Regions from separate parts of the Pseudoglutamicibacter cumminsii genome, predicted to be linked through region 1. Evidence: riboswitches for the same ligand, from Rfam matches in the RefSeq annotation. Region 1 holds a riboswitch; each other region holds the start of a gene.
The links. Region 1 has a riboswitch for S-adenosylmethionine ahead of JOD50_RS05145 (O-acetylhomoserine aminocarboxypropyltransferase/cysteine synthase family protein). Riboswitches for the same ligand answer to the same signal wherever they lie in the genome.
Positions count from the first base shown of each region.

Region 2: linked by a shared signal. The riboswitch ahead of JOD50_RS04255 (flavin reductase family protein) and the one ahead of JOD50_RS05145 (O-acetylhomoserine aminocarboxypropyltransferase/cysteine synthase family protein) in region 1 are both predicted to bind S-adenosylmethionine.
Region 3: linked by a shared signal. The riboswitch ahead of JOD50_RS03635 (acyl-CoA dehydrogenase family protein) and the one ahead of JOD50_RS05145 (O-acetylhomoserine aminocarboxypropyltransferase/cysteine synthase family protein) in region 1 are both predicted to bind S-adenosylmethionine.
Region 4: linked by a shared signal. The riboswitch ahead of JOD50_RS06950 (O-acetylhomoserine aminocarboxypropyltransferase/cysteine synthase family protein) and the one ahead of JOD50_RS05145 (O-acetylhomoserine aminocarboxypropyltransferase/cysteine synthase family protein) in region 1 are both predicted to bind S-adenosylmethionine.

Region 1 covers NZ_JAFBCO010000001.1:1,108,742-1,115,794, reverse strand. Annotated here, with positions in the region: gene JOD50_RS05165 (amino acid permease) at 1-722, shown strand, start outside; gene JOD50_RS05160 (HpcH/HpaI aldolase/citrate lyase family protein) at 732-1,670, shown strand; gene JOD50_RS05155 (M20 metallopeptidase family protein) at 1,759-2,997, opposite strand; gene JOD50_RS05150 (histidine phosphatase family protein) at 3,093-3,752, opposite strand; SAM riboswitch class I at 3,845-3,949, shown strand; gene JOD50_RS05145 (O-acetylhomoserine aminocarboxypropyltransferase/cysteine synthase family protein) at 3,961-5,277, shown strand; gene JOD50_RS05140 (CoA-binding protein) at 5,277-5,789, shown strand; gene JOD50_RS05135 (magnesium and cobalt transport protein CorA) at 5,910-7,016, shown strand.
Region 2 covers NZ_JAFBCO010000001.1:913,847-920,899, reverse strand. Annotated here, with positions in the region: gene JOD50_RS04280 (acyltransferase family protein) at 1-237, shown strand, start outside; gene rpsF (30S ribosomal protein S6) at 503-802, shown strand; gene JOD50_RS04270 (single-stranded DNA-binding protein) at 855-1,442, shown strand; gene rpsR (30S ribosomal protein S18) at 1,512-1,751, shown strand; gene rplI (50S ribosomal protein L9) at 1,775-2,236, shown strand; SAM riboswitch class IV at 2,398-2,511, shown strand; gene JOD50_RS04255 (flavin reductase family protein) at 2,551-3,075, shown strand; gene JOD50_RS04250 (PepSY domain-containing protein) at 3,180-3,848, shown strand; gene JOD50_RS04245 (thiamine phosphate synthase) at 3,897-4,574, opposite strand; gene thiM (hydroxyethylthiazole kinase) at 4,555-5,442, opposite strand; gene JOD50_RS04235 (MFS transporter) at 5,439-6,710, opposite strand; gene JOD50_RS04230 (PfkB family carbohydrate kinase) at 6,839-7,053, opposite strand, start outside.
Region 3 covers NZ_JAFBCO010000001.1:789,299-796,351, forward strand. Annotated here, with positions in the region: gene JOD50_RS03615 (acyl-CoA dehydrogenase family protein) at 1-1,105, opposite strand, end outside; gene JOD50_RS03620 (amidohydrolase family protein) at 1,107-1,976, opposite strand; gene JOD50_RS03625 (SDR family NAD(P)-dependent oxidoreductase) at 2,123-3,052, opposite strand; gene JOD50_RS03630 (MarR family winged helix-turn-helix transcriptional regulator) at 3,277-3,804, shown strand; SAM riboswitch class I at 4,009-4,095, shown strand; gene JOD50_RS03635 (acyl-CoA dehydrogenase family protein) at 4,105-5,496, shown strand; gene JOD50_RS03640 (LLM class flavin-dependent oxidoreductase) at 5,486-6,883, shown strand; gene JOD50_RS03645 (MFS transporter) at 7,041-7,053, shown strand, end outside.
Region 4 covers NZ_JAFBCO010000001.1:1,528,789-1,535,841, forward strand. Annotated here, with positions in the region: gene gatB (Asp-tRNA(Asn)/Glu-tRNA(Gln) amidotransferase subunit GatB) at 1-106, shown strand, start outside; gene JOD50_RS06925 (ribokinase) at 241-1,134, shown strand; gene tpx (thiol peroxidase) at 1,208-1,702, shown strand; gene JOD50_RS06935 (phosphotransferase family protein) at 1,890-2,768, opposite strand; gene JOD50_RS06940 (CPBP family intramembrane glutamic endopeptidase) at 2,799-3,623, shown strand; gene JOD50_RS06945 (VOC family protein) at 3,676-4,317, opposite strand; SAM riboswitch class IV at 4,519-4,634, shown strand; gene JOD50_RS06950 (O-acetylhomoserine aminocarboxypropyltransferase/cysteine synthase family protein) at 4,739-6,070, shown strand; gene metX (homoserine O-acetyltransferase MetX) at 6,155-7,053, shown strand, end outside.

The sequences.
Region 1 (7,053 bases):
TCGCCGTGACCGCGGGTGAAGCCAATGATCCGCACACCGCGATCCCACGCGCCGTGAACTCTGTTCCGATCCGTATCCTGCTGTTCTATGTTCTCGCTTTGGGCGTCATCATGACGCTGGTTCCGTGGAACCACATGAGCTCGGACACTTCACCTTTCGTGCAGATTTTCGCGGCGCTGGGCATTCCGGCGGCTCAGCACATCTTGAACGTTGTGGTGCTCACGGCCGCGATCTCCGCGATCAACGCGAACTCGTATGGTGCCGGCCGTATGTTGTTCGGTATGGCTCACTTGGGGCAATCGCCACGAGCGTTCACACGGACCACGGGTAAGGGCGTTCCGTGGGCTGCGGCGCTGCTCATGATGGGCGCACTGACCGTAGGCGTGGTTTTGAACTTCCTCATGCCGGAGTCGGCTTTCGCTGTCGTCGCTTCGGTTGGTGCGTTCGCGATCACGTGGCTGTGGTGCATGGTTCTGCTGTCCCACACCGCGATGCGCATCAAACTGCGCCGCGAGGGCGTCCCTAAGAAGGACCTTGAGTTCCCGGTTCCGTTGTGGCCGATCACCCCGATCTTCGCGGGCTCGTTCTTGGTTCTGGTGATCGGTTTGATGGCGTGGTTCCCAGGTACGCGGGTCTCGCTCATCGCGGGCGCTGTGTGGATTGCGTTGATTTCGGCGATATATGTTGTCACAACGTGGGTTAAGAAGCGCCAGACTCAGTAGCGTGAGGTCATGGCTCCTATTTTCCCTGCACAGATCCCTACCGCCGCTGGTCAGAAGATCGGCCCGGACCTCGCTCGTTCGTGGCTTTTGACGAACGCTGCGCACCCTGATCGCTTCGCTGAGGCTGAAGAATCCGCCGCCGATGTGGTGGTTTTGGACATCGAAGACGCCGTCGCTCCCAAGGATAAGGCTGCCGCCCGTGAAGCCGCGGTCGAATGGCTGACGACGGGCCACACGGCTTGGGTGCGCATGAACGGCTATGCGACCAAGTACTGGGAAGGCGATGTTGAGGCTCTAACTCGCACGCTGCCGGCCGCCGTGGGCGGCCCTGTGGCTGAGGGCGGCCTGGCGGGCGTGATCCTTGCGATGGTTGAGTCGACCGACCATGTCAACGAGACCGCACGTCGGCTCCCGGGGATCCCTGTGGTTGCTTTGGTTGAGACGGCGCGTGGCTTGCAGCGTATTGATTCGATCGCCGCGGCGAAGGGCACGTATCGTTTGGCGTTCGGGATCGGTGATTTCCGGCGCGATACCGGTATGGGTGACGGCCCGATGGCGCTCGCTTATGCGCGTTCGCAGTTCACGATCGCGTCCCGAGCGACCGGCCTTCCGGGCCCGATCGACGGCCCAACCGTGGGCACGACGGGTCTCAAGCTCGCAGAAGCCGCCGCGGTCACGACTGATTTCGGCATGACCGGCAAGCTGTGCCTGGTTCCGGAGCAGACCGCGACCATCAACGAGGGCCTCTCTCCTTCCGGCGAGGACGTTGCGTGGGCGCACGAGTTCCTCGCGGAATTCGAGGAAGACGGGGGCGAGATCCGCAACGGCTCCGACCTTCCGCGTCTTTCCCGCGCGAACAAGATCCTGGAGCTTGCGAAGGCCTACAACGTGCACTGGCGGAAGGCATCCGATCCGGCCCCTGCCCCATCGGATACCTACCACTACTAGATGTTCGCGTCCGCGGCTCATCAGGGCCGTGGACCCGCACGTCGCGGGCTGGTCGTTACTCCGGCCAGGTCGTTGCTGCGTCGTGTAGTTACTGCGCGACGGGCCCGCGGCGTAGCGCGAGCTCCGCGAACAGCCGTACTCCGCGCCCGAGCACGCGGTCATCAAAGATCGCGTGAGGCGAGTGGTTGCCCGGCACCGTAGTGGGGTCTTCGCCTTGGGTCACGGCGCCCAGGAAAATGTAGGCGCCCGGTACACGCTCGAGCACCTCGGAAAAGTCTTCCGATCCGGCTTCGGTGCGTGGAAGATCCCGATAAGCGTGCTCTCCGAACAGCTCGCGCGCGGTCTCCGCGACGTAATCGACATGTTCGGCGGAGTTCACCGTCACCGGGAAGTCGCATTCGACGCTGTAGCTTGCGCTCATACCGTGCGCTTCCGCGATGCCTTCCGCGACGCGTTTGACCGCCGGCACGAGCTTTTCGCGGGAAGCCGGGCTAAAGGAACGCAGCGTGACTTCGATAGTTGCGGTGGACGGGATAATGTTCGCCGCTGAACCCGCCTTGATCGATCCAACCGTCACGACGACGGGGTCGAACGGGTCGAACTGGCGGGTCACCATGGTCTGCAAGCCGAGGACGATCTCTGCCGCGACAGGCACCGGGTCTGCGGCTTGGTGTGGGGCGGATCCGTGGCCGCCTTTGCCGTGGACCGTGATGACGAGGTCGTCGCATCCGGACTGGATGGTCCCCGGCTTGGAGACGAACGTTCCATGCGCGTAGCGGTCGGCGTACACGTGGATCGCGTACGCTTCATCGACTGGCTGGCCAGCGGCTTCGAGCAGGCCCTCCTCGATCATGATTTTGGCGCCGCCAGCGGTTTCTTCGGCCGGCTGGAACATGCCCACCACATCGGCGGTGAGTTCTTCGCGGCGCTGCGCAAGGTACAGCAGGGCACCCACGAGGCCAGCGGTGTGCATGTCGTGGCCGCACGCGTGCATCTTCCCGGCTTCGGTCGGCGAATATTCGAGCCCGGTTTCTTCCGTTACCGGCAACGCGTCCATGTCACCGCGAAGCAGGACCACAGGGCGGCGGGTGCCTTCAGGCAGCGGCGCGGCGCCGCGCAGGACCGCCGTCACGGAGGATTGCGCTTCCCCCGTGTGCAGCTCGATCCCTTCGGTTCCTTCGAGCGCATCCAGAACCGCCGCTTGGGTCACTGGCAGGTGCCGGTCCAGCTCCGGATTCGCGTGCAAATAGCGGCGCAACCTCACGACCTGCTCGTTGAGTTCTGCTGGGATCGGCTCGTGTGCCGTAGTCGAATTGGCTGTGCTCATGATGGAATTCCTTGGCTTGCATCCGTGAACGGCGTCACAGCAAGTGTAGTGGGTCAGTCTTGTGACGCAGGGCCGGGCTGTGATGTAGCGCCGGGTTAGGGCAGTGCGTTGCGGATGTGGTGCAGGTGGGCTTCTTGGGCTGGGGTGAGGTAGCGGATGTCGCAGTTACTTAGGCCAGGGTTGCTGATGTTCCACTCGTCCAGGGTGTTGAGGAGGCAGCGCGTGGTTGAGCCGTGGGAGACTGCAACGATGCGCTGGCCGGGGTTGCCCCTGAGCGTTTCGGCGAGCGCTGATGCGGCACGGTGGCCTGCATCTTTGGAGGTTTCGACTCCTTCGAGGATTCCGAGCTCTTTACCGCGGGCCTCGACCTCTTCGACGTTGGGTAGGTGCGCTGGGAAGAGGTAGGTGAAGGTCTCTTTGTCGAGGTCGCCGTAGGCGCGGCCTTCGTAGGGCCCGTATGAGCGTTCCTTGAGCCCGGCGACAACGCGCGGCGCCCCGAGTCCGAGGTGTTCAGCGATGATCTCCGCGGTTTCGCGTGCCCTGAGTTGCGGGGAGGTGAGGATGACGTCCCACGGGCTACCCCATCGTGATGCCGCGTCAGTTCGCAAGGTTTCTGCGGCGGCGCGGGCCTGCTCGATGCCGGTCGCGTTGAGCGGCACCTCGCTGCTCCCCTGGAAACGGCGTTCTTTATTCCAGTCGGTCTGCCCGTGGCGGACGAGCGCTAGTGAGGGGATGTGATTTGGGCTCGTGGTCATAGTCCCAGCTTATGCCGGCCACACTATTACCTGCGCGCCTTAGTACGTCACATGCGTTTGCCCTGGCTGTGGTGAGTGCGCATAATGGTGGCTGACCATCTAGAGCGGTCGAGGGACCTGGCCCTGTGACACCGCAGCAACCATCGACGCAGCACCACCGCTGCAGCGAATGGTGCTCATGCCGGGATCGATGGATTAAAGGAGTTCCATGTCTTCTGCCGACCGTCAATTCGGTTTCCGTACCCGTGCCCTGCATGCGGGCGCTACCCCTGATTCAGAGCACGGTTCGCGTGCTGTCCCGCTGTACAACACGACGTCGTTCGTCTTTGAAAACGCGGACGATGCGGCAACGCTGTTCGCGCTCCAAAAGTACGGGAACGTGTATTCGCGTATCGCTAACCCTACGGTCGCGGCGTTCGAGGAACGCGTGGCTTCGCTTGAGGGCGGCATCGGCGCGGTTGCGACGTCATCGGGTATGGCCGCCGAGTTCATCACCTTCGCCGCGCTGTGCCAGGCCGGCGATCACGTGGTCGCTTCCTCGAAGCTGTACGGCGGAACCGTGACCCAGCTCGACGTCACGCTGCGCCGCTTCGGAGTCGAGACCACGTTCATCGACTCGACCGAGGTCGAGGATTTCGCCGCCGCGATCCAACCGAACACCAAGGTTCTCTACACCGAGGTCGTAGCGAACCCATCCGGGGTCATCACCGACATCGAGGGCCTTGGCGCCCTCGCCCACGAACACGGCGTCCCGCTGGTCGTGGACTCGACCCTGACCCCGCCGTACATTTTCCGTCCGCTCGAGCACGGCGCGGACATCGTGATCCACTCAGCCACCAAGTTCCTGGGCGGCCACGGCACCACGCTGGGCGGCGTCGTCGTTGAATCCGGCCGTTTCAACTGGGGCAACGGAAACTTCCCGTCCATGACCGAGCCGGTCCCGTCCTACGGCGACTTGTCATGGTGGGGTAACTTCGGCGAGTACGGTTTCCTCACCAAGCTGCGCAACGAACAGTTGCGTGACATCGGCGCTTCCCTGGCGCCGCAGTCCGCGTGGCAACTGCTCATCGGCATCGAAACCCTGCCGCAGCGCATGGACGCGCACATCGCTAACGCCCGCAAGGTCGCACAGTGGCTCGCTGACGACGACCGCATCGAGTGGGTCTCCTACGCCGGCCTCGAAGACCACGCCTACCACGAGCGCGGCAAGCAGCTGCTGCCGAACGGCGTGGGTTCCGTGTTCAGCTTTGGCGTCAAGGGTGGGCGCGACGTCGGGGCCGAGTTCATCGCGAACCTGCAGCTCGCAAGCCACCTGGCCAACATCGGCGACGCGAAGACCCTCGTGTTGCATCCGGCGTCCACGACGCACCAGCAGCTCAGCGCCGAACAGCTCGCTGCTGGCGGGATCGGTGAAGACCTGATCCGTATTTCCGTGGGCCTTGAGGATGTTGAGGACATCATCTGGGACCTCGACCAAGCGTTGGAAGCCGCCGTGAACGGTGCTGTGAGCGAGGAGGAAGCGTAATGAGCAACGAAACCGCCACTACTGAAGCGAACAGCACGTGGGTTGGCCCGTCCGCCCCGCAGCGGCTGAACCTGTTGCGTGCCGCGAAGAGCGTTGCGATCGTCGGCGCCTCCACGAATCCCGCCCGCGCGGCGTACTTCGTGGCGACCTACCTGCAGTCTTCCGCGCCGTACAAGCTGTACTTCATCAACCCGCGAGCCACCGAGCTGTTGGGTGAGCCGGTCTATCCAAGCCTCGATGACCTGCCAGAGGTGCCCGACGTCGTGGTTGCGTTCCGCCGCAACGAAGACCTCCCGAGCGTGGCTGAGGAAGCCGTGCGCGTGGGCGCAAAGGTGTTCTGGGCGCAACTGGGCCTGTGGAACGAGGAGGCCGCCCGCATCGCGGAGGCCGGCGGGCTCGCTGCTGTGATGAACCGGTGCATCAAGATCGAGCACGCACGCTTCCACGGCGGGCTCCACCTCGCAGGCTTCGACACCGGGGTCATCTCCTCCAAGCGGCAGCTGCGCGCGTAGCCGCGGCCGCCGCGGAGAGCTTGTGACGTGTCTACGCGGCGCGGTTCATGTTCGATGTTGCAGGCGTCACCGTGCGGCGTGCTGACAGGCAACTGGCGGAACTGGTGCCAGAATAGAGTCATGTCTGCACGCAACAAGATTCGCTCCAAGCTCGGCCTGCCCCCTTTCCCGGCGCGTTCGAGTAGTAAGCGCATCCCTGTTGCTTCACGGACCCCTCACGTACCGAAGGACAACATCCGTGCTGTCTCTTTCGACAGCGAAGGCGCGTTCCCGCTGACCGGCGCCCACACCATCGAGACTGCAGGCAAGTACTCCGAGGAGCACCCTGATCAGATCGTCGTGATCTCGATGGACAAGCCGACCGATGAGCAGATCGAAGAGCTCGCCGAAGCCTGGGATCTGCACCCGCTGCTGCTCGAGGATCTGCAGGCGCCGTCGCAGCGCGCTAAAGCGGAGCGGCAAGGCGACACCTTATTCGTCGTGACCCACTCCGTCGCATATCAGGATGACATCGAGGAAGTCGTGTTCGGCGAATTCAACCTCTTGATGCGCGGCAACCAGGTGGCGGTTCTGTGCCAGGACCAGGCGGCGGTGCGCGCGTGGCAGGCGAAAGGTTTCCGGCTTGAGCACCGCTTCGGCGAACAAAACGAGCTCCTCCAGCACGGCCCTGAAGCCGTGCTACACGCAGTGCTCGATGCGGTTGTTGACGGATACGGCCCCGTGCTGCGTGGTCTCGAGACTGACAAAGAGGAAATTGAGCGGCAGGTGTTCTCGGGCGACCCTGCGGCTGCCGAGCGTATTTACCGCCTGTCGCGCGAGATCATCGAGCTACGCCAAATGTCTAACGGTTTGGCGACCGTGATCCGCCGCTTGCTGATCGGTACCACGCGTTACGGGACCGACACCGAACTGCGGATGTACCTCGACGACGTCTCCGACCACCTGTCACAGATCATCCCGGACATCGCCGAACTACGCGACGCGCTGAACCAGATCCTGCAGGTCAACGCGACGCTTGTTTCGCAGCGTCAAAACGAAGACATGAAGAAGATCTCCGGCTGGGCGGCTATCATCTTTGCGCCCACGCTCATCGGCGCGATCTACGGCATGAACTTCACCAACATGCCCGAGCTCGAATGGAGCTTCGGCTACCCGCTCGCGCTCGCGGCAATGTTCGGATTCGCTTTGTTCCTGTTCATCGTCTTCAAAAAGAAAGACTGGATGTAGCTTTCTCACGATGGGGCTGGCTCTGCCCTGAGTCAGG
Region 2 (7,053 bases), 190 kb from region 1:
GGGGTGTGTGATTTCACCGTCGAGAAGGGACTGCTCGATGATCCGGCGATCGAAGCCGCACAGCGGTTCGATGACATCTACGTCATGGACCTGAGCGATCACTTCTGCACCAAGGACACGTGCCCGGTAGTTGCTGGTAACTCGCTGATCTACCGCGACGGCAACCACGTCGGTGACACGTACCTCAAGAGCTTGATTCCCGTCATGGAACGCCGCTTGCCCGAGCGTTTGTTCTAGACACCGTGTTCTATCACTGAGTGCCGCACCGAGCCGTCGTGAGCGGCCTCTGCCAGAGTGAGCTTATCCACAGGGGATTACGTCCTCACCCGGACTATGGGTAGACTGGTTCTGTTGTCCTCTATCAAGTTTTGCTGGCAACCGCATTGTCATGTGTGTTCCGGCAGGCCTGGACGCCCTCACATGCAGGGCAGGGGATACCGCAATAGAACCTCCTGGTACGGAAAGACCGTGCCCGTTTCATGTCCAAAGGAGGTGGGTTCACTTGCGTAACTACGAACTGATGCTGCTGGTTGACCCCGAGGTCGACGAGCGCACCGTTGAACCGACGCTCAACAAGTTCCTCGAGGTCGTAACCAAGGACGGCGGAACCGTCGAGAACATCGACATCTGGGGTCGTCGCCGCATGGCCTACGAGATCAACAAGAAGGCTGAGGCCATCTACGCAGTGGTTAACTTCACCGCTGAGCCACAGACCGCATCCGAGCTTGACCGTGTTTTGGGCCTCAACGAGTCCATCATGCGCACCAAGATCATCCGCCCAGAGGACCAGCGCATCAAGTAAGCGCGTCCTACGCGGGCACAACCACGTTTAACGCTTCAAGCTAGGGGGAAACATGGCTGGAGAAACCATCATCACCGTGGTGGGTAACCTCACCGCCGATCCAGAACTGCGCTTCACGCCATCTGGTGCCGCGGTAGCGAACTTCACGATCGCTTCGACTCCTCGCCTCTTCGACCGTCAGACTAACGAGTTCAAAGACGGCGAAGCTCTCTTCATGCGTTGCAGCGTATGGCGCGAACACGCCGAAAACGTGGCGGAATCGCTGACCAAGGGTATGCGCGTCATCGCCCAGGGTCGTCTGCGTGCCCGCAGCTATGACGATCAGAACGGCAACCGCCGTACCGCATGGGAACTCGAGGTCGACGAGGTCGGCCCGGCCCTGCGCTACGCAACCGCGCAGGTCTCCCGCAATCAGCGTGGAGGCGGCGGTGGCGGCAATCAAGGCGGCTTCGGTGGCAACACCGGCGGCGGTTTTGGTGGCGGCAACCAAGGTGGCGGCTTCGGCGGCCAGCAGCAGTCCCAGGGCGGCGGCGGAGACTGGGGAGCACCTCAGCAATCTCCAGCTAACGACCCGTGGGGTAACTCTGGCGGCTCAAGCGACTGGGGTGCAAACCCTGGCCAGTCCGCACCACCGTTCTAAATCGTTCCAATCCAACATCCATCCCGCAGCTAAAACTGCGGGCTCCAAAACAAACTAAGGAGCTCCACGATGGCTAAGCCTGAAATTCGCAAGCCTAAGCCTAAGGCCAACCCGCTCAAGGCCGCCGACATCGAGGTCATCGACTACAAAGATGTCGCCCTTCTTCGCAAGTTCATCTCTGACCGCGGCAAGATCCGCGCTCGTCGTGTAACTGGCGTGTCCGTGCAGGAGCAGCGCAAGATCGCTCAGGCGATCAAGAACGCGCGCGAAGTCGCTCTGCTTCCCTACTCCGGCGCTGGCCGCGGCTAAGCAAGAAGGAGGAGAGAAGAAACATGGCAAAGCTTATTCTCACGCATGAGGTAACCGGCCTGGGTGCTGCTGGCGACATCGTCGAAGTACGCGACGGCTACGCACGCAACTACCTGCTGCCACGCGGCTACGCGATCATCTGGACCAAGGGTGGCGAGAAGGACGTCGAGTCCATCAAGGCCGCTCGCGAGGCCCACCGCGTAGCGAACCTCGAAGAAGCACAGAAGATCGCTGAAGCACTCAAGGCTGCTGAGATCCGCATCGAGGTTAACGCTGGCGAGTCCGGCCGCCTCTTCGGTACCGTCAAGCAGGCCGACGTTGCAGCAGCAATCGAGGCTCAGGGCCTGGGCAAGGTCGACAAGCGCACCATCGAGATCGCACAGCAGGTCAAGACCACCGGCCACTACAAGGCCACCGTCCGCCTGCACGAAGACGTTCTCGCGAACACCACGCTGCACGTTGTTGCAACGCCAAAGGGCAAGTAAAACCGAGCATTAGCGCACTGCGCAGGCTCGAAGATTACGAACTCTGAAGCATAAACGAACGCCGTCACCCGCGAAGGGTGGCGGCGTTCGTCTCATTAAATGAATTAAACGACACATCCAGTTGCGGGCCCCTCGCAGAACTGCTTATCGTTTAAAACACGAATCATGAGTACGGATTTTTAGGCCCTGGCTAATCCGTCGGCAACCCTCTCGCGTAGGTGGGGTGCCCCAGGTGACGATTCGGCCGTCGGGAATGCCGACGGCAAGCTGCGCCGGCCATAGAGGACGGCCGTAACCGCGAAGGATGAATCGCCATGTCCCTGACCCATACTTTCGACCAGGCAACCCTGCGTACCGCATTCGACCGATTCCCAGTAGGGGTCGCAGCCCTGTGCTCGCGGGTAGGTGGACGCCACGAAGGCATGGTCACTTCGAGCTTCGCAGTCGGAATCTCATATGAGCCCGCGCTCGTCTCGTTCTCCGTCCGAAACGAATCCCGTACGTGGCAGCGCCTCAAGCACGGCTACCGCCTCGGCGTCTCCGTGCTTGCAGATGAGCATCGCGAGGTCTGCTATCAGCTCGCATCCCGCGACGAAACCAAGCGTTTCAACGGCCTCGACGTCACCTTGGCGGACTCCGGCGCGCTGTTCCTGGACCGCGCTGCACTGTGGCTGGAAACCTCGGTCTACGACACCGTGCCGGCAGGCGACCACACCATCGTGCTCCTGAAGGTTCACGCTGTATCCCAGGGCGAAGACCACGGCGAACCGATCGTGCTGCACGGCAAGACGTTCCACGACCTCGCGCAGGTGCGAGACCGCGAACTCGTGACGGCGTAACGGCCTGGAGCCCGGTGTCACATGCTTGAGCGGAACACCTAAATAGGCTTATAGCTTAGAAATAATCAGTGAAATCCCCTTTCACATATGCATAGGCTTAAGCCATGGAGAAGAAACATTTAGCCCTCACGTCCGTAGCTGCCCTCGCGCTGGCTTTGTCCGCATGTGGCACTCCAGCGGAGGACAACAACTCCTCCAACGAGAGCGAAACTCAGCAGACTCAGGAAGCCACGCAGAACACTGAGTCTGAAGACATGGCATCGCAAGACACCAGCGATGACATGGACGATTCTGACGACGCTGACGACAATAATGACAACAACGACGCCGCGGCCCCAACCAAGGGTGGCAGCAAGGACAACGCTCTCAAGGCGATCGACACCGCTGAAAAAGAAATCGGCGGCAAGGTCGTTGACCTCGACTGGGATGACGACAAGAGCGGCTGGGAAGTAGAAGTCTACGAGGGCGGCAAGATCCACGAAATTAAGATCGCTGCCGACGGTTCCAAGATCATCGAACGCGACGACGTCGAAAACGCAGATGCCGACGACCGCCGTGAATACGACGCGATCAAGACCGACATCCGCAAGGCGATCGAAACCGCCCTCAAGGACACCCCAGGCTCCCTCGATGACGTCAGCGTTGTCGAGGAACAAGGCCAGATCATGTGGAACGTTGAGATCTACCCAGAGGGCGGCGGCTCCGATGTAGACATCTACATCGACGTCAAGAGTGGCGTCAAGAACGGCAAGATCCTCAAACGCGACAGCTAAACACGCGCAACCTCGCCACGTAGCGAGGACACGATGAGCTAAACACGGTTACCTGGCCGCAATGGCATCGAATGCGGACAGCACCCGGCGGACATCCCGCTGAGGGTCACGCGAACGAGCCAAAGCGCGCACCAACGCGACTCCGGCAACACCAGTGGAAGCCAACGCGGCAGCGTCCTCAGGATGCACATCGCCGATAGCAACCACAGGCACTCGGGAAGCTGCGACAAGCCGAGGATAACCGTCAACACCTATCGGGGAACGACCCGAATCCTTCGTGGGGGTGGGCCTGAAAGGGCCTGCCCCCACATACGTTAAAAGCTCCGACCACTCGTTGGCCTGCTCAACGAGTTCAAGTGTGCCCGTAGTCAGCCCGACGACAGCATCCGAACCCAACAGCGCACGAACATCCGGCACCGGAAGATCATCCTGGCCCACATGCACACCATGCACGTGAGCGCCCCGCCGCATCGCCGCAGCGGCGACCTCAACCGAATCATCCACCACCACACGAGTTGCCGGATTGGCGGCCTCAACCGCCTGAGCCACCGTTAGCGTCGCCTCGAGTAGCTCCCGCGCGGGCACGTCCTTAACCCGAACCTGCACGATGCCCGCCCCAGCCGCCGCACACTGCGCGGCTAACGCGGGAACGGAACGGTCGAAACCAGCCGTGACCATATAACAGCGCACGTCAACAGGTGCCGCGCTATCGGGTGAAAAGGTCATGCTCGGCACCTCCCACGCGGTACAAGGCGTCCAACAATGCGACCCGGAACGAGCCCGGGCCACCGCGCGGAGGCGAAGCAGCTTCGGCGGTACCGGTCGCCCCCGCGGAGACCTCCGCCGCGGCAATCTCAGCGGCACGGGCCAGCCACGCGCTCGCACCCACCGCGGCAACCCACGCATCCACGCCAGCGCCCACGCACGCCGCAATCAACGCGCCATGCAAACAGCCCGTGCCCGTCACCTGAGTCAACAACCTGTCGCCGCCGGCCACCTCGCAGAACGCGCCATCCTCAGCCATAACCACATCCGCGGCACCCGACACCACAACCACAGCACCCACACGCCGAGCAAGCTGCGAGGCCCACGCACGCACCACATCGGACGCCACAGGCCCCGCATCAGCACCCCGGCCAGTGAAGCCAGCGCCACTGAACCGCGCATCGCCATCCACAACACCCGCTAGCGCCACAATCTCAGAAGCATTGCCGCGAATCACATGCGGAGCGGAACCGCCGGGCCGCAACAACTCACCCGCCAGCCGCGTACGCACCGGGGCCAACCCCACCGCCGTGGGATCCAAAACCCACGGCACATCATGCCGCCGGGCAGCCGCAACAGACGCCGGAATGCCACGCGCCCCGGCCTCGCTCAAGGTCCCCAGATTCACCAGCAACGCATCGGAATGCGCGGTCATCGTGGGAGCCTCCGCAGGCGTCTCCGTCATCAACGGCCGGGCACCCGCAGCCAACAAGCCATCAGCGACCATGCTCAAAGACACCGCGGCACTCATGCAATGCACCAACGGAACCCGGCCGCGCACCGCATCCACACACGCGGCCATGTGTTCGCGCGTATCCACAAGACTCACCTCGGCAACTCCTCACTCGAACGCTGCGCAGGACCCAACGCCGCGCCCATACCCACCAAAAGCGCACCCACACACAACACGGCAACCACGGAAACCTGCGCACCCACCACACCGGACACGACAGGCAACCACAGCGGATACAGCATCGGCAGAATCAACGAAAACGAGTACGCAACCCCATAGCCCGTCGAACGAACCCGAGCCGGAAACGCCTCAGAAATGTACGCGGCAACAGGGCCATACGCAGAAACCGTCGCAACCTGAGCCACCGCAGCCCACGCGGCCGCAGCACCAAACGAGGACGCAGAGACAGCACACCACCACGCGGCAACACCCACAGTCCCGGCAAGCAACGCCCACGCCATAAAGAACCGGCGGCGACCCAGCCGGGTTGAGACGTGGCCCAGCACCGCCATCGCAACAGCCTGCGCAACCGAGGCCACGCCCATCGCCAACGCGATGGCGCCGGCATCCAAGCCAGCAGTGGCAGCCGTAGCGGAACCGCTAGCGGTGTTGGAAGCAGAAGATGCGCCGGAACCAACATGCGCGGGCAAGATCAAGACCGTTGCGACCGTCATGCACCACAAGCCCGAAAGCAGAACAAAGATCTGCCAGAAACGGCCAGCGAACGGTCCAGCCACGACGTCGACGACGCGTCCGGCCCCATGATGCACTGCACGTTGAGCATGGTTGCCGATATGGCCGGGTGCAGAATCCTCAACATAGAAACGGTAAAAGACGTACATCCCGAGCGAAGCTAACGCAGCGAAAGCGAACAAAACCCGCCAACCCCACACCGCATACGCATCCGTGCCCAACCAAGACAACATCATCGCAGTAGCGAACGCGATTGAAGCTTGAGCCCACGGCGCCATCGACAAAATGAGCCCCGAAAACCAGCCCCGCAAACGGGGAGGAGACCATTCCATCGCCAGCGGGATCGCGGCTGAATACTCACCCGCGATGAAAACCCCGCCCACGAACCGGGCAGCCACCACGGCAACGAACGTCCACACACCCCACACCTGGTGGGTCGGAACCAGCGCGATCGCGGCTGCGCACACCGCCGTGCCTACAAGCGCGAGCCTCGTGGCGCGGGTTCGCCCCCACTTATCAGAAATGCGACCGAACACCAGCCCACCCACGGGCCTGCCGAGCAACATCGCGATCACGACGGCAGCGCCTGCGCCGGCACCGGTTGTAGCGCTCGCCGCGGGACCGGCCAGAACTTCGAGGGCAGGAGCGAGCGCGATGACCGGCAGAAACATGTGGATGTTATCCACCCAGTTACCGACGACCCCCGCCTGGAGAGCGGCCTTCGCACGCGGTGGGAACTTTCTGTTTGGGCGTGAATGCGCGGGGTGCGGCAGTCTGGTATTCGCTTGTGCTTGGTAAGTCACTTCGAGCCGCCGCCCTCGCAAGCGCCAGAGCTATGCTGGAGCGGGCCGGGAGGCGCAGGCGCCTCCGGTTGCGGCATGTGCGGCTGGGGCATGGCGGCGCGGACGTGATGGAAATGATCCACGGGACCTGCCAGGGGCTGGCCACGTGTGAGCGTGACATCGAGGCGCTCGCCGTGAGAAATCGCGTGGTGCAGCCAATCACTGGCCCATG
Region 3 (7,053 bases), 320 kb from region 1:
CCGCGTGGAAGCGGGCCACGTCGGTGTCCAGGGTGATGCCGTTGCCGCCGCAGACCTCACGGGCCAGGGCCACGGTCTCGCGTAGACGCAGGGAGGTCATCATCTTGGCTAGGGCGGAGTTCTCGTCCTTGTAGATCCCCTGCTCCTCTTGTTCCGTGAGCTGGACCATCAGGCCCAAGGAGGAGGTCAGGTTGCCGAGCATGATGGCCAGTTTCTCCTGGATGAGCTGGAATCCGGCCAGCGGACGGCCGAACTGCTGCCGTTCGCGGACGTAACGTAGCGCGGCCTCATAGGCGCCCGCGGTGGCGCCCACGGCCATCCAGGCCACGTCCGAGCGCATGGCCCGCAAGCAACGGGCCACGTCCTTGAAGGAGTTGATCCCCTCGAGCCGGGCGGTGGCGGGCACGCGCACCCCGCGGTACTCGATGTGGGCGTTCTGCATAATGCGCAGGGAAGCCTTGTTCGGGATGATCGACATGCTCACCCCATCGGCGTCCCGCGGAACCAGGAAGCACTTGACCTGGCCATCGGCGGTGTCACGGGCGAAGGTCGCGACGACGTCCGAGATGGTCGCGCCGCCAACCCAGCGCTTGGCGCCATCGATCACCCAGGTGTCCGTCTCCGGGTCATGGGTCGCGGTCGTGGCGAGCCCGCCGGCCACATCGGAGCCGTGGTCCGGCTCGGTCAGCCCGAACACGCCAGTCAACGAGTAGTCGAGGATCTTCGCGTCCAGCTCCTTCGCCTGCTGTTCCCCGCCGCCCAGGGTGCAGGCCGTGCGGAACAGGCCGGCGTGCGCGTTGTAGAGGGTGCCGACGTTGATGTCGCAGCGGGCCAGCTCGAAGTTGCGGAACCCGGTGAGGATCCTACGGATGGGCTCTCCGGCTTCCTTGAGGGCTGGCGGGTCCATCAGCGGCAACGCACGGACGGCGTCCACCAGCTCCTGGGGAAGCTCCGCAGCGTCCCAGGCCGGGTTGACCAGCGGCTTCACCGTGGTTTCGAGCCGTTCCCGGAGGTCCAGGATGACGGCACGCTCGGCTTCGGTCAGCCGCTCGGCGTAGCCGTAGAAGTCGGATGGGATGATGCTTCCGGTCACTGCTTCAGCCATCTCAGGCCCCCTTCGTCTCGGTCGCGGACCCGCGGTCCAGGCCCAGCAGGCGCACCGCGTTGTCCTTGAGGATCCAAGGCCGGACCTCGTCCTTGAGCGGCAGCTCCGCGAAGGCGGCCAGCCACTTGTCCGGGGTGATCAGCGGGAAGTCGGTTCCGAAGAGCACCTTGCGAGCCAGTACGTTATTCGACTGGCGGACCAGGGACTCCGGGAAGTACTTCGGGGACCAGCCGGAGAGGTCGATGTGCACGTTGGCCTTGTGGGTCGCGATCGAGTTCGCCTCGTCCTGCCAGGGCACCGACGGGTGGGCCATGATGATCTGCAGGTCAGGGAAGTCGGCGGCGACGTCGTCCAGCAGCAACGGGTTGGAGTACTTCAGCTTGATGCCGCGCCCGCCGGGCAGGCCAGCGCCCATGCCGTTCTGCCCGGTGTGGGAGACAATCGGCAGCCCCAGTTCCTGGAGCCGCTCCCAGAGCGGATAGTACTCGCGGTCCGAGGGGTCGAAGCCCTGCACGGACGGGTGGAACTTGAAGCCGCGCACTCCGAGCTGCTCGGCCTGGCGGGTGGCCCCGGCCAACGCGTCCGCCCCGGTGCGGGGATCCACGGAGCCAAACGGGATGAGGACGTCGTTGTTCCGGGCGCAGCCGGCCACGAGGTCGTCGATCGAGTTCGGTTTGTGGCCGAACTGGGTGCGCGCGTCCACGGTGAAGACGACGGCGGCCATCCGGCGTTGGCGGTAGGTCTCCGCGATGGTGTCGACGCTCGGGGTTCGCTCAGCGGACTTGAAGTACTTCGCGGAGGCTTCGAAGAAGTCTTCCGGCAGCGCCTTGTGGCCGCACGAGTCCACCTCGAGGTGGACGTGCATGTCCATGGCCTCGATGGCCGAGGCGTCCACGCCCAGCTCGTAGCGGACTGGGGCGCGGCCGGGAGCAGGGGTTGAGGCGGGGGCGCCGCTGTCGTTGCCGTGCTCAGCCCCCTGCGGAGCCGTGTCCTGGGTTCCGGTCATGGTGCTTGTCCTTAGTTCTTCTGTTCAGGCTCGAGCTCAGCAGGCAGCGGAGGCATCTTCTCGCCGACCTCCTGGAGGTTGCCCTTGACCAGCTCGGCGCCCTGGGTCTGCATGGTGGCGTAGTCCCAGCCGCCCTCGTGGTACTCGGTGGCCACTGGCTCAGGGTGGGACCAGACCTGCAGGCGATCTCCGCCGACGCCGATGGCCTGGCCGGTGATGCCGTCGGCCTCCGGGGAGGAAAGGAAGGCGATCAGGCCGGCGACGTCGTCGGCGGTTCCGAAGCCGAGGTCATGGCGGAAGAAGGACGGCATAGCCTCGCCGCGCTCGTCAGCTTCGACGGCCTTCTGGAAGAAAGGAACGGTCTTGGTCATCGCGGTGGCGGCCACTGGGATGACGGCGTTGACCATCACTCCGGCGCGCTTCATCTCGAGGGCCCACGTGCGGACCATACCGACGATGCCCGCCTTGGCTGCGGCGTAGTTGGTCTGGCCGAAGTTGCCTCGCTGGCCGGTTGGCGAGCCGATGCAGACGATGCGGCCGGCCACGCCGTTCTCCTTGAAGTATGCGTAAGCGGCGCGGACGCAGGTGAAGGTTCCCTTGAGGTGGACGCCGATGACGAGGTCGAAGTCCTCGTCGGACATCTTCAGCAACGACTTGTCCCGCAGGATGCCGGCGTTGTTCACCAGGATGTCCAGGCCCCCGAAGGTATCTACGGCGGTCTTGAACAGCTGGTCTGCAGCTTCGCTGGTGCCGACCGGGACCACGGCGGCGACGGCCTTGCCGCCGGCTTCGGTGATCGAGGCGACAGCGGCGTCCGCGGTCTCCTGGTTGACGTCGTTGATAACCACGGAGGCTCCCTGGCGGGCGAGCTCCTGGGCGTAGGCGAGGCCCAGGCCTGCGCCCGAGCCGGTGACGATGGCGACCTTACCGTCGAGGGACATGGGGTTCTCCTTCGGGATGACGTTCTAGATGTCGGTTGTGTCCTGATGTGGCGTTCACCACACAAGAACCATGACAGTACATATAATTGAGAATGTCAATTATTTTTCGAAGAGTGCTTTTTCGAGTACGATCCTCTGCAGAGGATTTGCCCCCTCTAGGGCAAGTACAGAGACAAGATCAGCTGGATCGCGTCCTCAAGCACACGGACCAAGGAAGCAAGCACATGACGACCACAAAGGACACCTCCGGAGCCACAAGCAGCCCGGCCGAGGCCGCCCAGCGCTTCCCCGCCCCCTCCACCGCGCTTGCGGCCGAGCGCATGGCGGAGTTCACGTCGTCGGAACTCGCCGGCCAAGTCCAGTTCTTGGCGGCCCGGCTGCGCAGCATCGGCCACAGCCACGCCAACCGCGTCCTGCAAGAGGTGATGGGGCTGAAAGTCCGCCAGTACTCCGTGTTGGCCCTGGCCGCCTCGGACGTGAACCCGTCGCAGCGCGAGCTCGGCGACTTCCTGAGCTTGGACCCGAGCCAGATCGTGAACCTGGTGGACTTCCTGGAGAAGCGAGGCTGGGTCGAGCGCCAGGTGGATCCCCGCGACCGTCGCTCCCGGATCGTCGTCGCCACACCGCAGGGGCAGGACGCCTACCGGCGGGCACACGCGCTGACCATGGCCTCCGACGACGTGGTGCTCGCCGCGCTCAGCGCCAGCGAACGGCAGGAATTGAGCCGATTGCTGGAGAAAGTCGCCTTCTAATCTCTGCTTCCTGAGCCCCGCCTTCTGATTCCAGCTAAAGCCTCACGAAACGCCCCTGCATCACCTCCACCTAGGGCGCCTGCATCTAAGCAGGCACCACCTAAGACAACACTGCAGGGGCGTTTCTTGTTGACGTTTTGTGACGTGCGCCGCCCGGCAGGCTGTTGACAGCACCCTGCCGGCACGTATAGAAATGATGCTTGTAACCCATCCAGAGCGACTGAGAGACCTGGCTCGTTGACGTCGCAGCAACCGGTTTATGCACGGTGCTCCCGCCAGGAACGATGGAAAGGAATAACTGTGTCATCGTTGTCCACGCACACCCCTGTCCACCCTGCAGCTGGCGCTGAGATCACCGCCGATGCGGAAGCCAGCACCGCTGTTTCCTCCGCCGACTTGAGCTTCGCTGAAGGTCTGCGTTACGTCACCACGCAGGACGCGCCGGTCACCCCGTGGGAAGCCGGCCACACGCCTAGCCTTCACGAACTGCGTGAGCATTTCGGGCCGATCTTTGACCGCATCGCGCTCGGCGCTTCTGAGCGTGAGACGCACCGTGTTCTGCCGTTCGTTGAGATCGCGGAACTCAACCGCGCCGGCTTCACCGTGCTGCGCGTGCCTACCGAGTACGGCGGCCCGGGCGTTCCGTTCTCCGACTGGGTGCAGCTGCTGATCGATCTGGCGGCGGCTGACCCGAACATCGCGCATCAGTACCGTTCCCACGCTGGTTTCGTGGAGACGCTGCGGTACCACGATGAGCAGACCCGCGAGTTCTGGTACGCGAAGGTTCTTGCCGGCGATGTTGTAGGCAACGCGTCCACCGAGGTGAGCGGGAATGCGCTGAATACGCTCAACACGACGCTGGCCGTGCAGGCGGACGGCTCCGGGGTGCTCAACGGCGCTAAGTACTACTGCACCGGCACGGCGTACGCGACGCATACGCGGGTTTCGGCCACGTTGCCTGATGCGGACGGAACGCCGACCGAGGGTCGACAGTTCGCTGTCGTTTCCACGCGGGCTCCGGGCGTTGAGCTTGAGGATGACTGGAACGGTTTCGGTCAGAGCCTCACTGGTACTGGAACCACGCGTTTCACCGATGTGCGTGTTGCGCCCGAGCACATTCTGAACCGCGTTCCCGGCAGCGCTGAGGCGCAGTTTGAGGCGCCTCTGTTCCAGATTGTTTTGCTCGCGGTGCTGGCGGGTATTGCTCGCAACGTCGTGAACGATGCGGCGGCTGGCGTGCGCCGGCGGACCCGCTCCTTCAATACCGGTTTGGGTGTTCCGCACTCTGAGGACCCGCAGATTTTGGGGGTTGTGGGGCGGCTTTCGGCGCAGGCTTTCGTAGTGGAGTCTACGGTGGTTGAGGCCGCGCGGCGGCTCGAGGCTGCCGAAGGTGTGCTTTCGCTCCAAGATCCAGATGCGCAGCGCTTGCTGACTGAAGCGGAGCTTGCTGTTGAGCGCGCGCACGTGACCGTACCGAGCATCGTGACCAGCATTTGCTCCGACCTGTTCCTCACGGGTGGGGCCTCGAACACGTCGCGGGAGAAGAACCTGGACCGGCATTGGCGGAACGCGCAGACGGTCGCAACACACAACCCGATTGTGTTCCGTGAGCGGATCATCGGCGACTACCTGGTCAACGGGACTGTCCCGGAGGGCCTCAACGCGATCGGTGAGGTGACCCGTGCTTCTTAACGCGTTTGAGATGGCCACGCCGGTGCATCAGTCGCCGGGTTTGTGGCGGCATCCGGAGTCTCGGGCGGCGGATTTTGATCAGTTGAGCTACTGGACCGACCTGGCTCAGACGTTGGATCGCGGCGGTTTCACGGCACTGTTTTTGGCGGATGTGTTGGGAACCTATGACGTGTATGGCGGTAGCGACGCGGTTTCGCATGAGCGCGGCGTGCAGGTTCCGTTGTTGAATCCGTTCGCTGCAGTGTCTGCGATGGCGGCGGTGACGCGTCGGTTGGGGTTCGGGTTGACGGCTTCCTGCACGTATGAGGATCCGTTTTTGTTGGCGCGCCGGTTTGCGAGCTTGGACCATCTGACGGGTGGCCGGGTTGGCTGGAACATTGTGACGTCGTATCAGGATTCCGCTGCCCGCAACCTCGGTTTGGAGCGGCAACTGCCGCACGATGAGCGTTACGACCGCGCGGACGAGTACATGGACGTGATGTACAAGCTGTTCGAGGGCAGTTTCGCTCCGGGCTCGGTGCTCAAGGATGCCGATGCGGGTGTCTTTGTGGACCCGGCGGGTGTCCGGAAGGCTGAGCACAAGGGCGAATACTTCTCGGTTGATGGTGCGTTGTTGACGCATCCGGGGCCGCAGCGCACGCCGTTCTTGTTCCAGGCGGGTGCTTCGGCGCGGGGCTTGCGTTTCGGCGCTGAGAATGCCGAGGCGGTGTTCATGATCGGTTCGGAGCCGAGCGTTGTGCGCGGTTATATTGACCGTTTGCACGATGCGCTTGAGGCCGCGGGCCGGCCAGCCGATGCGGTGCGCACGTTCGCGATGGTCACCGTGGTCACCGGCGCGGACGACGAGGATGCGCAGCGCCGCTTTGAGTCCTATCAGCAGTATGTGGACGTCGAGGGTGCGCTAGCGCTGTTCGCGGGCTGGACCGGCGTTGACTTGGCCGGCCTGGATCCGGATGCTCCGTTGGCGGAGGTTGAGACGGACGCGAATCAGTCTGCTCTGCGTTCGGTGACCTCTGGCGACACGACGCGGGAGTGGACCGTGCGGGACATCGCCGCGTTCGTTACGTTGGGTGGCCGCGGCCCCGTGATTGTGGGTGGCCCTGAGAGCGTTGCCGATCAGTTGGAGGCGTGGCAAGCGGCCTCCGGCGTGGATGGCTTCAACGTGTGTAGTGGCGTGCGGCCGGCTGATCTTGAACGATTCGTTGAATACGTAAGCCCCGAGCTACGGCGGCGCGGTCTGTTGGCTGACGCCGGCGCTGAAAGCGACGATGCCGGTGCCGCGGAGGCCGTGACGTTGCGTGCCGCGGTGACGGGGCAGGATTGGTTGCCTGATTCGCATCGTGGTTCCCGCTTCCGCACTGGCGCTTTGGTGGAGGCTCACAGCTAAGCGTTTCCCTTCCGGCCGCGCATAGCCGGCGAGTGGGTGCCGTGGGACGCCCCGTGGTGCCTGCTGCCGCATCGTAATCCTGCAGCCGCGGATTGTGATGACGAGTTGTGACGGTTGCCAGCTTGCGCGGCCCGGGAAGGGCGATAGCGTTACGAGGGTGAGTAATTCGA
Region 4 (7,053 bases), 420 kb from region 1:
CAACCAGAAGGTCATCGGCGCCCTCATGGGACCGATCATGAAGGCGACCCGCGGCCAGGCCGACCCAGGCCGAGTCCGCGAGATCATCCTCGAGAAGATCAACTAACCTCACCTGGTCCCCGTCACAACCCAACACGTGACGGGGACCAGCGGTTAACCCACCCGACGCCACCGCCGTCGTCGAGACCCACTGCAACAGGGGCATCACCCCAGCAGGCGCACCACCCAAGGAGAACGTGCATGAGCAAGCCAACCGTCACCGTCGTGGGGTCCACCAACCTGGACATCACCGCAACCGTGCACCGCCTCCCTGGGCCGGGCGAAACCCTCCTCGGACGCACGCTCGTGCACTCACCAGGCGGCAAAGGCGGCAACCAGGCGCTCGCAGCTTCCCGCGCAGGCGCCAACGTCCGGTTCATCACGGCAGTCGGGAGCGACGAAGCCGCACGCGAAGCACACGAGCTCCTCGCCGCGGACGGCGTTGACCTCGACCACGTCCTCGTACGCGAAGATGAGCCAACTGGGACCGCGATCATCACTGTCGACCAGGGCGCCGAAAACACGATCATCGTGATCGCAGGGGCCAACCAGCACCTCGACGCTGGAGCCGTCCAAGCGCGCGCCGCTGCGATCGAAGGCGTCGTCGTCTTGCAAGGCGAAATCCCCGTGACCGGAATCCAGGCAGCCTTCGCGGCAGCAGAGGGCCGCGTCGTGTTTAATCTCGCGCCCGTCATCGACGTGCCAGCAGACCTGATCCTGCGAGCAGACCCGCTCGTCGTCAACGAACACGAAGGCGCGGGCGCCCTCACGATGCTCGGCGGCAACCCGGACGGCCTGAGCGACGAAGAGATCGTGCACGCGCTCAAAGCAGCAGGGGTGCGTTCGGTTGTCATGACGCTCGGAGCCAACGGCTCCCACGTCATCGACGATGAGGGCGAACACAAAATCCCGGCCCACACCGTAACTCCCGTCGACACGACAGGCGCCGGCGACGCCTACGTGGGCGCCCTCGCCGCGCGGCTTGCAGCGGGGGACAGCCTCGCCGACGCCGCCGGGTACGCAACCCGCTACGCCGCCGACACCGTGACCCGCGCAGGAGCGCAAGCGTCCTACGGTGTTCTGCCCGTACGATGAAACTGCCAGGTAGCGGTTAAGCCTGAGGCCAAACCCCTGCCGCGAACCAGGTCAGATCTGAAAGGATAGACGCATGGCTACTATCGAGTTCCAAGGTAAGACCCTCAACACCGTCGGCGCCCTCCCTGCAGTGGGCCAGGCCGCTCCAGAGTTCACCACCGTCAACACCGACCTCGAAGACGTGACTCTCAAGGACCTCGCGGGCAAGCGCGTTGTCCTGAACGTCTTCCCATCCATCGACACCGGCGTATGCGCCCAGTCTGTACGCGAATTCAACAAGCGTGCAGCGGGCCTCGACAACACCGTCGTTGTCACCGTGTCCATGGACCTCCCGTTCGCTCTCGGTCGTTTCTGCGGCGCTGAAGGCATCGACAACGTCATCGCAACCTCGGCGTTCCGCTCGAGCTTCGGCGAAGACTACGGAATCAAGTTCGCGGACGGCCCAATGAAGGGCCTCATGGCTCGCGGTGTCATCGTCATCGACACCGACGGCAGCGTGCTGTATTCCTCCCTGACCCCAAGCGTGGGTGAGGAGCCAGCCTACGACGAGATCCTCAACGTCCTCTAAACCACACACGTGCTGGCGCCCGGGGTCACAAGCCCCGGGCGTCTCGCGCATCCAAACACCCCTCGCTCAACAACCCGCGCAAGATAACGCGGGCGCACTGCCCGGCGCAGTCATCGTGGCTTACCTGCTGTTCTTCGTGCGAACCTACCGCTCGCAGTAACGGAGTTGCGTTGGCGTCTGTGCGGCTTTAGCGCAGTAGTTCAAGGCATGTGTCAGCCGCCACTGCTGCCCGCATGATGCGCGGCTGAGTCTTCCTCAAGAGCCGCCCCCACGTCTTGACCCCGCCGCGTAACGCGGCGTCGGCAACACGCGTCAACGCGAACGCCCCATTCCATACGTGAGCCCGGGCCGCGAAAAACTCATCCGGCGCCGCCTCATCTATGACATCCTGGCCGTGCCACAGCGATAAATGCGCGAGATTAATCGCAGGATCCCAACGCGAAGCCTTATCCCAATCCAGAATCCCTACCAGCTCGCCGTCACGCCAGTGCATATTCCTGCCGGCTAGATCCCCATGCACCAAACTCTGCGGCACAGCAGAACCCGCGGCATACCCAATCTCGCCCACGGCAGCTAACACCGCGGCAGCACTTTCGCGCACACCGGGATCCAACGCATCAATCGCGGCATCCTTGCGGTCCTGCGTCCACTCCGGCCCGGCATCCCACGCGGCACCCACCAAGTCTTCATACGCATCGCGAGGGACCGCCATCAGGTCGGCAACAATTCGCCCCAACACAGCCGGGTCACCTTCACGCAGCGGGTGCGCGGAGCCAGGGATAAACCGCTGGACGATCCCGCCAGCCGCATCGACGGCGGAACGGGACTCGGGAACGAGCCACGGAACATGCGGGGCCAGCGCGTCCACCAAAGCGGCCTCGTGAGGCTGCGCGAGGGCTTCCTCACGCGTACGCGCCATCCGAAAAACAACCTCAGGAACTGGATCCCCCGGGATCAGAACCACATTCGACTTACCCGATTCCTCAACCCGGCCGGATACCCAAGCGGCATCAGGGTACAAAGCAGCGGCGCGTTCGATTTCTTTACGGAGCGGTTCCCTGGCCATGCCACCAGCCTACCGAGCATAATCGGATGCATGAGTTCCCAACCCCCACATTCGAACACCGGGCATGACCAAGCCGCGCCGCCGCAGGCGGTTACTTCGAAGGCTGTTCCGTCGCGCGCGGTTTTGGGGTGGGAGATCGCTATCGTTTTGGCGCTGTCGCTCGGCAAGTCCGGGGTCTACGCCCTCATTGACCTGCTCGACACCATCACGCGAGGCCCGATTTCTTCCGGCACAGCGGCGCTCAACACGTCAACGGGGACGCGCCCGTGGATCGATCTGCTGTATCAGCTTGCGGGGATTTTCTTTGCACTCGCGCCGGTCGCGCTCGTGATCTACCTGGTGTCCCGTTGGCCGGGTAACAATCCGTTGCACAGGTGGGGCATTGACGGCCGACGATGGGGTGCGGACGCCGCTGTAGGCGTCGGCTTCTTTGTGCTGATCGGGGTGGGAACGCTCGGAGTGTACGCGGCGGGCCGCGCGTTGGGCATCACGACCGCGATCACCACATCGGGCCTACCGGATGTGTGGTGGAGCATTCCGGTGTTGCTGTTGGCGGCGCTCAAGAACGGGCTACTCGAAGAGGTCGTGGTGCTCGCGTACCTGCATGAGCGGCTCTCCACACTCAAGTGGGGCCCTGCAGCCATCATCCTTTTCTGCGCTGTGGTGCGCGGCTCATACCACCTGTATCAGGGCATCGGGCCGTTCATCGGCAACGTAGCGATGGGCGTGATCTTTGGGATGTATTACCTACGGAAGCACCGTGTTATGCCGCTGATTTGGGCGCACTTTTTGCTCGACGCGGTAGCTTTCGTGGGCTACCCGCTGTTGGCTACCTGGTTCGGTTACGGCAGCTAAAACGCGCCGCCGCTAGCCGCACACTACCGCCGCTAGCGGCGCGCTACGGCGGCTAGATCGTGACGAGTCCCTGAGGAGTTTTCAGCGTGACCGACTGCAGGCCTGGCATCCCGGAAGGGGCCGTGTAGTTGAACACGACGTTGCCCTTGAAGTCTTCACCTGGGTGGCCGAGCCATTCGTCGATGCGGTCGCGGTTGCCGGAGATCGTGAGCTCCACGATTTCACCGTGTGGCTCTTCGGCCATGGACGGGTGCAGGTCCTCGAAGCCCTCATCCCAGCGCAGGAAATAAGGCAATTGTGGGTCTGCGATGAGCCCGTTGATACCGATCTGCCGCCACGTGAGTTCGCGGCCGTCCGGGAACTTACGGGAGCCAGGGACAGCACCGCGCTGGAGGCGTTCTTCGATTGGGGTCATGTCGTCGACGGAAACAACCCAGCCCATCCAGCCGCCGCCCATCTCGGAGCGCTCACGCACAGCTTTGCCGAATGGCTGCTGCAACGTGGCCGGGTGGTCGAGTACCTCGACGACTTCGAGGTACTGGTGGTTGCGGAGTGGGAAGAACACGTTGCGTGTTCCGAAGCGTGGGTGCACGCCTCCTTTGACGTATCGGAGTCCGAGCTGCTCGGCGATACGGTCAGCAGTAGTCGTCAGGCCCTCTGGCCCGCATGCGTAAGAAACGTGGTCGAGCTTCATGGTTTAAATCTGGCACTGTGTGAGCTACATCTCTACTTAGGTTTGCCTAAGTTGAGGTTTCCGATGTGCTTGTTTATGCGACTGGGAAGGGCCTGTAGGTCTTCGCGAAAGGTCATGAAATAAACGCCGATGCGCGGCGCGGTTCACATTGTGAACACGCTCTGGCCTCGTCGTTCATCAGTGCTGTACGCTAATGAGCAAGGTCATGAGTGCCAGTGCAAAACCCCGGTTTGCTGGCCGGCAACCCTCCGTCCGCGGCGGGGTGCCCCGGGTGAGGACCTGGCCACACGGGAATGCCGCTGTGGCAAGCGCGGGCTATGCCCGCCCGTAACCGGGCGGACGTAACTTTTCCTCTTCAAGCGTTGTCGTCGTCTGACATGCGCGGGCAAGCCCCTCACAGTGAGCAAGGGGTGCTCTTTTAATGTCCCAGCAGAAATTTGAAACTCGTCAGATTCACGCCGGCCAGACGCCAGACCCAGTCACGGGGTCGCAGGCTCTACCGATCCACTTGACCAACGCGTACGTGTTCCCGGACACCGAATCGGCGGCGAATCGTTTCGCGTTGAGCGAGCTCGGCCCGATCTACACGCGCCTCAACAACCCAACCACCGAGGTCATCGAAAACCGCATCGCAAACCTCGAAGGCGGTGTCGGCGCGCTGTTCGTCGCATCCGGCATGGCCGCAACAAGCTATGCGATCCTCAACGTCGCAGAAGCCGGCGACCACATCGTCGCCTCGCCATCCCTCTACGGCGGAACCCAGAACCTCTTCAAGCACACCTTGCCTAAGCTCGGCGTTGAGGTCACTTTCGTGGAGGATCCAGACGATCTCGACGCCTGGCGCCGCGCGATCAAGCCGAACACCAAAGCGTTCTTCGGCGAAACCATCGGCAATCCACGCCAAGACGTGTTCGACATCGAAAACATCGCCGCAATCGCACACGACGAAGCCGGTGTGCCACTCATCATCGACAACACGCTGGCAACCCCGTACTCGCTGCGGCCTATCGAATGGGGCGCCGACGTCGTCGTCCACTCCGCAACCAAGTACCTCGGCGGCCACGGAACCGTGATGGGCGGGGCCATCATCGACTCCGGCAACTTCGACTACACCAAGCATCCGGAACGCTTCCCGGGCTTCAACCAGCCGGACGAGTCCTACCACGGCATCGTCTACGGCCGCGACATGGGAGTCGGTTCGCCTCTGGGCGCGAACCTTTCCTACATCCTCAAGATCCGCGTGCAGCTGCTGCGTGACACGGGTGCGGCGATCTCCCCAATGAACTCGTTCCTGATCGCTCAGGGCCTCGAGACGCTCTCGTTGCGCGTTGAGCGGCATATCGAAAACGCGCAGAAGGTCGCTGAATGGCTCGAAGCCCGGGACGACGTCTCCGCGACCATCTACGCGGGCCTGAAGTCCTGCCCGTGGTACGAACGCGGCCGCCACTACGCACCGAACGGCGTGGGTGCGATCGTCTCGTTCGAAATCAAGGACGCAGAGGAAGACGAAGAAGCCGCCCGCGCTTTCGTGGACGCGCTCGAGCTGCATTCGCTCGTTGCCAACCTGGGTGACGTTCGCTCGCTTGTCGCGCACCCGTCGTCCACGACCCATTCGCAGCTGAGCCCTGAAGAGAAGAAGGCCGCCGGCGTTGGCCCGGGCACGGTCCGTCTATCCGTGGGCCTCGAACACGTCGACGACATCATCGCTGACCTGCAGAAGGGTTTCGACGCATTCCACGCCGCCCGCGCATAACGCACGGGAAGCGCCACTTGCTGGCGCCCGGCAACGGAATCGTCAGGAACCCATCAAGCAAAAGTACTAAGCGAAGGCAGCGTCATGACGTTGGATGTACGAGAGCACTTGCAGCACAACGCCCCGGAGAACGGCGTGAAGATCCTTTCTCTAGGGCCGCTGGATCTGGAAACGGGCGGTCACTTGCCGCAGACCCACATCGCGTATGAGGTTTTCGGCGAGCTCAATGCGGACCGCAGCAACGCCGTCTTGGTCTTGCATGCGTTGACCGGCGATACTCATGCTGCGGACGGCGGGCCAGCCGACGATGCGGTTGCCGGCTCGCAAGCCAACGATGCGGCATCCACGGCCGCGGCTGCACCGGAGCCGGGCTGGTGGCGCGATGTCGTGGGGCCGGGTAAGCCCGTGGACACCAATACGTATTGCGCGGTGGTTCCGGCGGCGCTTGGCGGATGCTCCGGAACGATCGGCCCCGCATCGCTGGCCGAGGACGGCCAGCCGTATGGTTCGCGGTTCCCGTTCGTGACGATCCGCGACATGGCTGCGCTTGAGTTCCGGCTCATGCAGGCGCTCAACATCGATGCATGGCATGCGGTTGTGGGCGGCTCGATGGGTGGTGCCCGTGCGCTCGAATGGGCCGCGAGCTATCCGGAGCACGTCAAGCGGTGCGCCGTGATCGCGGCGACCGCGGAGTCCTCGGCTGAGCAGATCGCTTTCGCGCAGATCCAGACTCAAGCGATCCGACTCGATCCTGAATTCCACGGCGGTGACTATTACGGTCACGGCAACGGGACCGGCCCACAGCGTGGTCTGGGTATCGCGCGCCGTCTTGCGCACGTTTCCTACCGTTCCGCTGCCGAGCTCGACCATCGCTTTGGGCGCTCGCCGCAAGGCGAGGAGCTGCCGTTGGGTTCTGCTGGCCGCGATGAGCGCGGCCGGTACGCCGTCGAGTCGTATCTTGATCACCAGGCGCACAAGCTCGT